Regions from separate parts of the Micromonospora sp. CV4 genome, predicted to be linked through region 1. Evidence: riboswitches for the same ligand, from Rfam matches in the RefSeq annotation. Region 1 holds a riboswitch; the other holds the start of a gene.
The links. A riboswitch is a leader RNA that binds a small molecule or an ion and turns the genes downstream of it on or off. The one in region 1 is predicted to bind cobalamin.

Region 1 (4,206 bases):
CGACGCAGACCGGCGACCCCGGCTCGGCGGGCCGGATCCACGTGTTCGCCATCGCGAACGACGGCACACCGGCCCCCGCGCTGGTGACCACCGCACCGGCCAACCAGACGGCCAACGCCGGTCAGGTCCTCACGGCCGCCCTCGGGTCGGTGCGCGGAGGCGTTCCCGGCACGACGGGCTACCGCGCCCGGGTGCAGTGGGGCGACGGCACGGTTCCGGACGACGTCACGGTCGGCTCGGACGGTGCGCTGAGTGGACGGCACACCTACGCGCAGGAGGGCACCTACACGGTGCACGTCACCGCCTGGGACACGGTGTCGAGCAGCACCGCGACCTTCACGGTGACCGTGGCGCGTGGCGGGTCTCAGCCGGCGATCGAGGTGTCGTCGTCCGCCACTGTCACCAGCGGTGACGCGGTCGCCGTCAACGGCAGCGGGTTCGCGGCCGGTGAGCGGGTGACGGTGACTCTCGGCACCAGTCCGGCGCGGACCGTCACGGTCGCGGCCTCGGCGGCGGGAGCGGTACGAGCCTCCGTCGCGACGTCCGGTGACGTGCCGCCCGGCCGGTACTCCGTCACCGCCACCGGCGCGTCCTCCCGGACGCCGGCGACGGCCACCGTCCAGGTGACCGACAAGGTGGAGAAGCCGACCTACGAACCGCAGGCGGCGTTGACGAGCACGTCGGGACCGCGGGGCACGTCGATCACGGTCGACGGCGCCGGCTTCGCTCCGAACGAGGAGGTCACGGTCAGCTTCGGTGACGGCCTCGCGGTCCGCACGGTGCGCGCGAACGGTGATGGCGTCATCGCCGGCGCGACGGTCAGCGTCCCCGGGGCGGCGAAGGTCGGCCCGACCAGCGTCGCGCTGACGGGTGCCATCTCGGTGACCAGGGTCGCGCAGCCCTTCACCGTCACCGGGTAGCGGACACCGCTGTGGGCGGGCCGGGTCAGGGCCCGCCCACAGCGGGCAGGGCGTACGGCCCGCGCCGTCGGTGGTGTTGCGCTGCGCAAGCCACCGACCACTCGCCGGCCAGCCCGGATCGATGACGGCCGTCGCCACCGATCGCGACACGCCCGACCCCGACATGTGGGGTGTGACAAACGAGGTCGTCCCTATATATGGTGTCGAGCGCAGCTGGTTCGGCCGCTCATCCGCAGTGGTCGAGGCAAGAGGGAACCTGGTGGAAATCCGGGACTGCCCCGCAGCGGTGAGTGGGAACGACCGCCGTCATCAGCACTGGGCCGCCACGCGGCCTGGGAAGCGACGGCCAGTAGGAGACCGGCGATCCCGGTCGTGCCCACGAGTCCGAAGACCTGCCAGCGCGCCGCGCACCCGCACCCGGGTGTGCGGCGGTCCGACGCCGCGTGGGACGGCCGACGCCCCCTGACCCACGCCCGGCGTGGCGTCCGCCGGTGTCTGTCTCCTCGCGTCCGAGGGCCATCAGGTCTCGAACTCGCGAGGAGTGAGTGGTGACAGTCACCCAGGTGGTCCCGACCGGCGGCGACACCGCCCAGCCGGGCCGGCGGCGCACGCAGATGCACGTCCGCAAGCGCGACGGCGCCAGCGAACCGGTGGACGTCAACAAGATCGTCCGTGCGGTCGAGCGGTGGACCGACGACCTGACCGACGTCGACCCGCTGCGGGTGGCGACCCGGACGATCAGCGGCCTCTACGACGGTGCGACGACGGCGGAGCTGGACCGGCTGTCCATCCAGACCGCGGCCGAGATGATCGGCGAGGAGCCGCAGTACTCGCGCCTGGCCGCCCGTCTGCTGGCCGGTTACGTCGACAAGGAGGTGCGCCGGCAGGGCATCACCTCGTTCAGCGCGGCGATCCGGATCGGCCAGGCCGAGGGACTGATCGGCGACGAGACCGCCGCCTTCGTCGCCGCCCACGCCCGGACGCTGGACGACGCCGTCGACCCGAACGGCGACCGGCGGTTCGAGTACTTCGGCCTGCGCACGGTGTACGACCGGTACCTGCTGCGCCACCCGACCAGCCGGCTGGTGCTGGAAACGCCGCAGTACTGGCTGCTGCGGGTGGCCTGCGGCCTGTCCCGTACGCCCGACGAGGCGATCGACTTCTACCGGCTGATGTCCAGCCTGGCCTACCTGCCCAGCTCGCCGACGCTGTTCAACTCCGGCACCCGGCACACCCAGATGTCCTCCTGCTACCTGGTCGACTCCCCGCGCGACGAGTTGGACTCGATCTACGCGCGGTACGCCCAGGTCGCCAACCTGTCCAAGTTCGCCGGCGGCATCGGCATCGCGTACTCCCGGGTCCGGTCCCGGGGGGCGCTGATCCGCGGCACCAACGGGCAGTCCAACGGGATCGTGCCGTGGCTGCGCACGCTGGACGCGAGCGTCGCCGCGGTCAACCAGGGTGGCCGGCGCAAGGGCGCCGCCTGCGTCTACCTGGAGCCGTGGCACCCGGACGTCGAGGAGTTCCTGCAACTGCGGGACAACACCGGCGAGGACGCCCGGCGCACCCACAACCTGAACCTGGCCAACTGGATCCCCGACGAGTTCATGCGCCGGGTCGAGGCCGACGAGGTGTGGTCGCTGTTCGACCCGCACGAGGTGCCGGAGCTGCCCGACCTGTGGGGCGACGAGTTCGACGCCGCGTACCGGGCGGCCGAGGCGCAGGGCCGCTACGTGCGGCAGGTCCCGGCGCGGGAGCTGTACGGCAAGATGATGCGCACCCTGGCCCAGACCGGCAACGGGTGGATGACCTTCAAGGACGCGGCCAACCGGCTGTGCAACCAGACCGCCGAACCGGGCAACGTGGTGCACCTGTCCAACCTCTGCACCGAGATCATCGAGGTGTCCAGCGACGCCGAGACGGCCGTGTGCAACCTCGGCTCGGTGAACCTCGCGGCGCACCTCACCGACGGCGGCATCGACTGGCAGCGGCTGCGCGCCACGGTCCGTACCGCGGTGACGTTCCTCGACCGGGTCATCGACATCAACTACTACCCGACCGCGCAGGCGGCGGCGAGCAACCCCCGCTGGCGGCCGGTCGGGCTCGGGCTGATGGGCCTGCAGGACGTGTTCTTCGCGCTGCGGCTGCCGTTCGACTCCCCGGCGGCGCGGGAGCTGTCCACCCGGGTCAGCGAGGAGCTGTACCTGACCGCCCTGGAGACCTCCGCCGACCTGGCCCGCCCCTTCGGCGCGCATCCGGCGTACGGGCAGACCAGGGCCGCGCGGGGCCGGTTGCAGCCGGACCTGTGGGGTGTCGAGGGTACGCAGACCGCCCGGTGGACCGCGTTGCGCGAGCGGGTGGCCGCCCACGGGCTGCGCAACTCGCTGCTGGTGGCGGTCGCCCCGACCGCCACCATCGCCTCCATCGCCGGGTGTTACGAGTGCGTCGAGCCGCAGGTGTCCAACCTGTTCAAGCGCGAGACCCTGTCGGGCGAGTTCCTCCAGGTCAACACCGCTCTGGTACGCGAGCTGAAGGCCCGCGGCCTGTGGACCGAGCGGGTCCGGTCGGCGATCAAGCGGGCCGAGGGGTCGGTGCAGGACATCGCGGAGCTGCCGGCCGCCGTGCGCGAGCTGTTCCGCACCGCGTGGGAGCTGCCGCAGCGGGCGCTGATCGACCTGGCCGCCGCCCGCGCGCCGTTCATCGACCAGTCGCAGTCGCTGAACCTGTTCCTGGCCTCGCCCACCATCGGCAAGCTCTCCTCGATGTACCTGTACGCCTGGAAGGCCGGCCTGAAGACGACCTACTACCTGCGGTCCCGCCCGGCCACCCGGATCCAGCAGGCCACCGTCGCGCCCACTGCCGTCGCTCTCGTCGCGCCGTCCACGGCCGACGCCGAGGCGCTGGCCTGCTCCCTGGAGAACCCCGAGTCGTGCGAGGCCTGCCAGTGACCGCCGCCGCCGACGCCACCACCGACACGAGGACCACGCACATGCTGCTCGACCCCGGGATGGACCTCACCCTCCGCCCGATGCGCTACCCGCACTTCTTCGACCGGTTCCGCGACGCCATCCGCAACACGTGGACCGTCGAGGAGGTCGACCTGCACGCCGACCTCGCCGATCTCGACAAGCTCTCGCCCGCCGAGCGGCACCTGGTCAGCCGGCTGGTGGCGTTCTTCGCCACCGGCGACACCATCGTCGCCAACAACCTCGTGCTCAACCTCTACCAGCACGTCAACAGCCCCGAGGGCCGTCTCTACCTGTCCCGGCAGCTGTTCGAGGAGGCG
Region 2 (4,206 bases), on a different contig from region 1:
CAAGGCCCCGTTCGTCGTCGCGGCCGCCGGGGCGCACGCCCCGGAGCGGCCAGCGCCGTACCTGGAGGTCAGCCTGACCGGCCTGACCGCTCGCCTGACCCGGGTCCCGCTGCGGCCGGAGGTTCCGGTGGTCTGTGACGAGCAGCTCGTCGTCGAGTACTACTCACGCTGAGCGAGGGGTCGGCCGCCCGCGACCGCCGCCGCGGGCTGCACCTCCGGTACGCGCGTCGACGCCTCCTGCGCGTCGCCGTCGAGCGGCGACGTCCCGGTCTCGCTGGCCGGAGGTTCGACGGCGACGCCAGGGCCCCTCGACAACCCCGCGCCGGGGGAGTGGCCGAGCCGAGCGAGACCCGTGCCGCCGCGTGGCATCGCGATCATTCCGGTCGCGGGGATCCTGATCGGCGGGGCGATGACCGCCACCTCGCTGGCCGGTCGCCGTGCGCTGGACGAGCTGACCAGCCGGCGCGGTGAGGTGGAGGCCGGCCTGGCCCTGGGCCTGCTGCCCCGGGACGCCGTGCTGCTGGTGTGCCGTCCGGCGGCCGGGCAGGCGCTGGTCCCGGCACTCGACCAGACACGGACGGTGGGCCTGGTGACCCTTCCGGGTGCGTTCGTCGGGGTGCTGCTCGGTGGGGCGAGCCCCCTCGCCGCCGGTGTGACGCAGTTGGTCGTGCTCGTCGGACTCCTCGCCGTCGAGGCCGTCGCTGTCGTCCTCACCGTCGAACTGGTCGCCCGTGGCCGGCTCCGACCCGCCGGATCGGGGCCGCGCCGGGCCGGTCGGGCCCGCGTCACGCCGTCGTTGGCCCGGGGACCCGCGGCCCGCCGGGAGGCGCCCTGACCGGTGCCCGTCTCAGTCGGCCCGCGGTGCGCTCAGCCGTAGCTGCCACCGTGCCCCGTGACCGGTGAGCCGGACCATCGCCAAAGGCTCGACATCCAGCTGCCGGAACGTCGCCAACGGCAGGTCGAGGGCGTGAACGACCGCGACCCGGATCACGATCGGATGGGTGACGGCGATGATCCGCTCGCCGCGCCCCCGCTGCGCGTCCAGCCAGCGGCCGACCCGGTCCCGGAGTGCCACGATCGACTCGCCCCCGTGCGGCGCCGCGTCCACCTCGGACAGCCATGCTTGCAGCGCCCGAGGCTGTTCGGCGCCGACCGCCTCCAGCGACCGTCCGGTCCAGTGGCCGTGGTCGCAGTCGGCCAGCGCCGCCTCGGCGCTCGGCGTCAGCCCGAGGGCGTACGCGGTCTCGATGGCCGCCGGCGCGGGACTGGACAGGCAGACCGCGTTGCCGCCCCGCCGGTCCCGCCCAGCGGAGGCCCGGGCGAGGGCGGCGCGTCGACCACCCTCGTCCAGGCTCTCGTTTCCCCCGCCGAACGTCGCCCGCCGCAGCGCGGCCGTGTGCCCGTGCGCGACCAGCCGCAGGCGGGTGGTGGTCACGTGCTCGGGGCTGCGGTGGCGGCCCTGCGGCGCCCGTCCTGGTTCATCAGGGCCGCGAACAGCAGCCCGATCCCCGTCCAGAGCACCACCTGGGTGCCGAGCGAGGCGAGCCGGAAGTCCCACAGCAGGGTCGCGGGGAAGTCGTCCGGGACCTCCTGGAAGGACGGCAGCACGACGTAGGCCACACCGGTCACCAGCAGGAACCCGCCGACGGCGGCCCCGGCGCGGAGCCACAGTGGCGCCGCGCCGCCGACCGACCGGTAACCCAGCGAGCCGGCCCACACCGCCACCAGGCCGAGTGCCACCATCAGCAGGTAGGTGCCGGTGCGCTGGTCGATGGTGGCCGGGTCGCCGACCGCCGGTGGATTCGCCGGGTACTTGACGAACGGCACGATCACCACGCCGAGCAGCGCGGCGCCGGCCAGCAGCAGACCCGACCGGCCGTCGTCGTACGCCCGCCGCCGACGGCAGAGCAGAACGTACGCGGTGGCCAGCAGGCCACCCATCGCCGCGCCGAACAGGCTGGTGGCCAGGAACAGACCGCCACGCTGCCCGTCCCTGCTGACCAGCGCGTCATCGTGATGGTGCCCACCGGCGGTGGGATCGGCGTGTGCCGCCGCGTCCTCGATCGCGATGGCCGCGTCGACGTGTGGTTCGCCGGCCACATAGGCGAACGTTCCGGCGAGGAGGCCGGCGACCAGGCCGGCGAGCAGTCCGCGGACGAGAACGGTGACGAACCGTGGTGCGGTGGTGGTGGTCAGTGGCACGGGACACCCAGCAGGTGCCGACCGTCGTGCATCAGCTCGTGCAGGTACATCCCGCTACGGGAGACCGCCCCCTGGTCGAAGGCGACAAGATAGGCCAGCAGGAGAAGCACGGCGACGGTGGCCAGGGCCGTCCACAGCAGACGGACGTTGCCAGCGGGCTGCACCAACGGCTGGCTGGACGTGGAGCTGGACATGATACGCAAACCTCCTCGGGGATGACGCGTCCCCATCGCAAGGCTGCGGACAACCGAGTGTCCTGGCTCGCGGACCCCGTGGGGACCGCTCACAGTGGCGCGACCGCGCCGGATTCACACCGGCTTCCCTCGCGTCGCCGCAGATAGTGGATCGACGGTATCGGCGCCGATCCGGCCGGTCAACCACGCCCCTTGTGACGCACGGCATCAGGTGAGTCGTGCGACCGCCGGCCGCGGACCGACCCAGGTCACGCCGTGGGCGTGAAAATTTCGGTCCACGTGCCGATGCCTTCCGAAAGCAGGACCCCATGATCGGTTCCATTCGGGATGCGGCAAAGGCCTTGACCAGTATGGAAACAACTCGTAACGTCCCGGCCATCGATCGACATTATCGGTCAGGCATCGAAAGTTCCGGAGCTTCCACCCATCGTCATGCGCCGTGACGCCGAGGGCGCGATCACCAGTCAGGGAGGCCGGACGTGGGCTCCGACATCGGACGAAACGTCACCATCGCGATGATCGCGCGGCTGGCCGGTGTCTCCGTACCCACGGTGTCCCGGGTCATCAACGGCCGCTCCGACGTCGCGCCGCAGACCCGGGAACGGGTCGAGGAACTGCTGACCCGGCACGGCTACCGCCGTCGCTCGTCGCCGAAGCGGACCGACGCCGCCCTGATCGACCTGGTCTTCAACGACCTCGACAGCCCATGGGCGGTGGAGATCATCCGCGGCGTCGAGGACGTCGCCCTGAGCAGCGGCGTCGGCACCGTCGTCTCGGCCATCCACTGGCGCATCTCCTCGGCCAAACAGTGGCTCGACAACATGCGCACCCGCTCCACCGACGGGGTCATCTTCGTGACCTCGATGGTGAATCCGCCGCTCCAGGCCGAGCTGAGCCGGCTCCACCTGCCAGTGGTCATCGTCGACCCCGCCGGCGTGGACCCACGGGCGGCGCCCACCATCGGCGCCACCAACTGGGCGGGCAGCCTGAGCGCCAACCAGTACCTGCTCGGCCTCGGCCACCGACGCATCGGCTTCATCGCCGGTCCACCGCACCTGATGTGCAGCCGGGCCCGGTTGGACGGCTACCGCGCCGCTCTCGCCGCCGCCGGCATCGCCCTCGACGACGCCCTGATCCGCCCCGGCAACTTCTACCACGAGGCCGGCTACACCGCCGGTACGCAGCTGCTGTCCCTGCCCGACCCGCCCACCGCCATCTTCGCCGCCAGCGACCAGATGGCGCTCGGCGTCTACGAGGCGGTCCGCAAACGTGGCCTACGGGTGCCCGGCGACATCAGCGTGGTCGGCTTCGACGATCTGCCCGAGGTCCAGTGGTGCTCCCCGCCGCTGACCACGGTTCGCCAACCTCTGGCCAAGATGGGCATGCTGGCCGCGCGTACCGTGCTGCGCCTCGCCGCCGGCGAGACGATCGAGAGCCCGCGCGTCGAACTCGCCACCGACCTCATCGAACGCGACAGCGCCGCCGCGCCCCGGCACCGCTGACGCGGACACCGGCTCGCAGCCGCCGCGTCCGAGTGGGCCGGGACACCTGTCGTCGTCAGCAGATCGTCATCAGCCGGTCGTCGTCAGCCGGTCCGGAGAGCGTCGTCGACGCCGGTCTCGCGGCGGCCGAGATGGGCCGGGTCACGGCCGGAGAGCAGGTCCAGGGCCGCCTTCAGGCAGGCACCGTACTCGCGGGTGGAGCTGACCCGCCACGGCCGGGCGTACCGCTTCATGGTCTCGTCGCCGACGCCGTTGGCGTCGATGCCGAGGCGCCGGCACAGAGCCACGGCGCGGGGCAGGTGGAAGGC

Region 2: another riboswitch for cobalamin. It lies ahead of EAD98_RS10205 (CbtB-domain containing protein); the one in region 1 lies ahead of EAD98_RS07605 (ribonucleoside-diphosphate reductase subunit alpha).

The regions. Positions count from the first base shown of each region.
Region 1 is NZ_RCVI01000204.1:25,012-29,217, reverse strand. Features, by position in the region: gene EAD98_RS07610 (GH92 family glycosyl hydrolase) at 1-920, shown strand, start outside; cobalamin riboswitch at 1,118-1,335, shown strand; gene EAD98_RS07605 (ribonucleoside-diphosphate reductase subunit alpha) at 1,535-3,868, shown strand; gene EAD98_RS07600 (ribonucleotide-diphosphate reductase subunit beta) at 3,910-4,206, shown strand, end outside.
Region 2 is NZ_RCVI01000226.1:47,559-51,764, reverse strand. Features, by position in the region: gene rpsD (30S ribosomal protein S4) at 1-172, shown strand, start outside; gene EAD98_RS10220 (ABC transporter permease) at 353-835, shown strand; gene EAD98_RS10215 (histidine phosphatase family protein) at 848-1,435, opposite strand; gene EAD98_RS10210 (CbtA family protein) at 1,432-2,202, opposite strand; gene EAD98_RS10205 (CbtB-domain containing protein) at 2,193-2,396, opposite strand; cobalamin riboswitch at 2,430-2,576, opposite strand; gene EAD98_RS10200 (LacI family DNA-binding transcriptional regulator) at 2,876-3,898, shown strand; gene EAD98_RS10195 (vancomycin high temperature exclusion protein) at 3,982-4,206, opposite strand, start outside.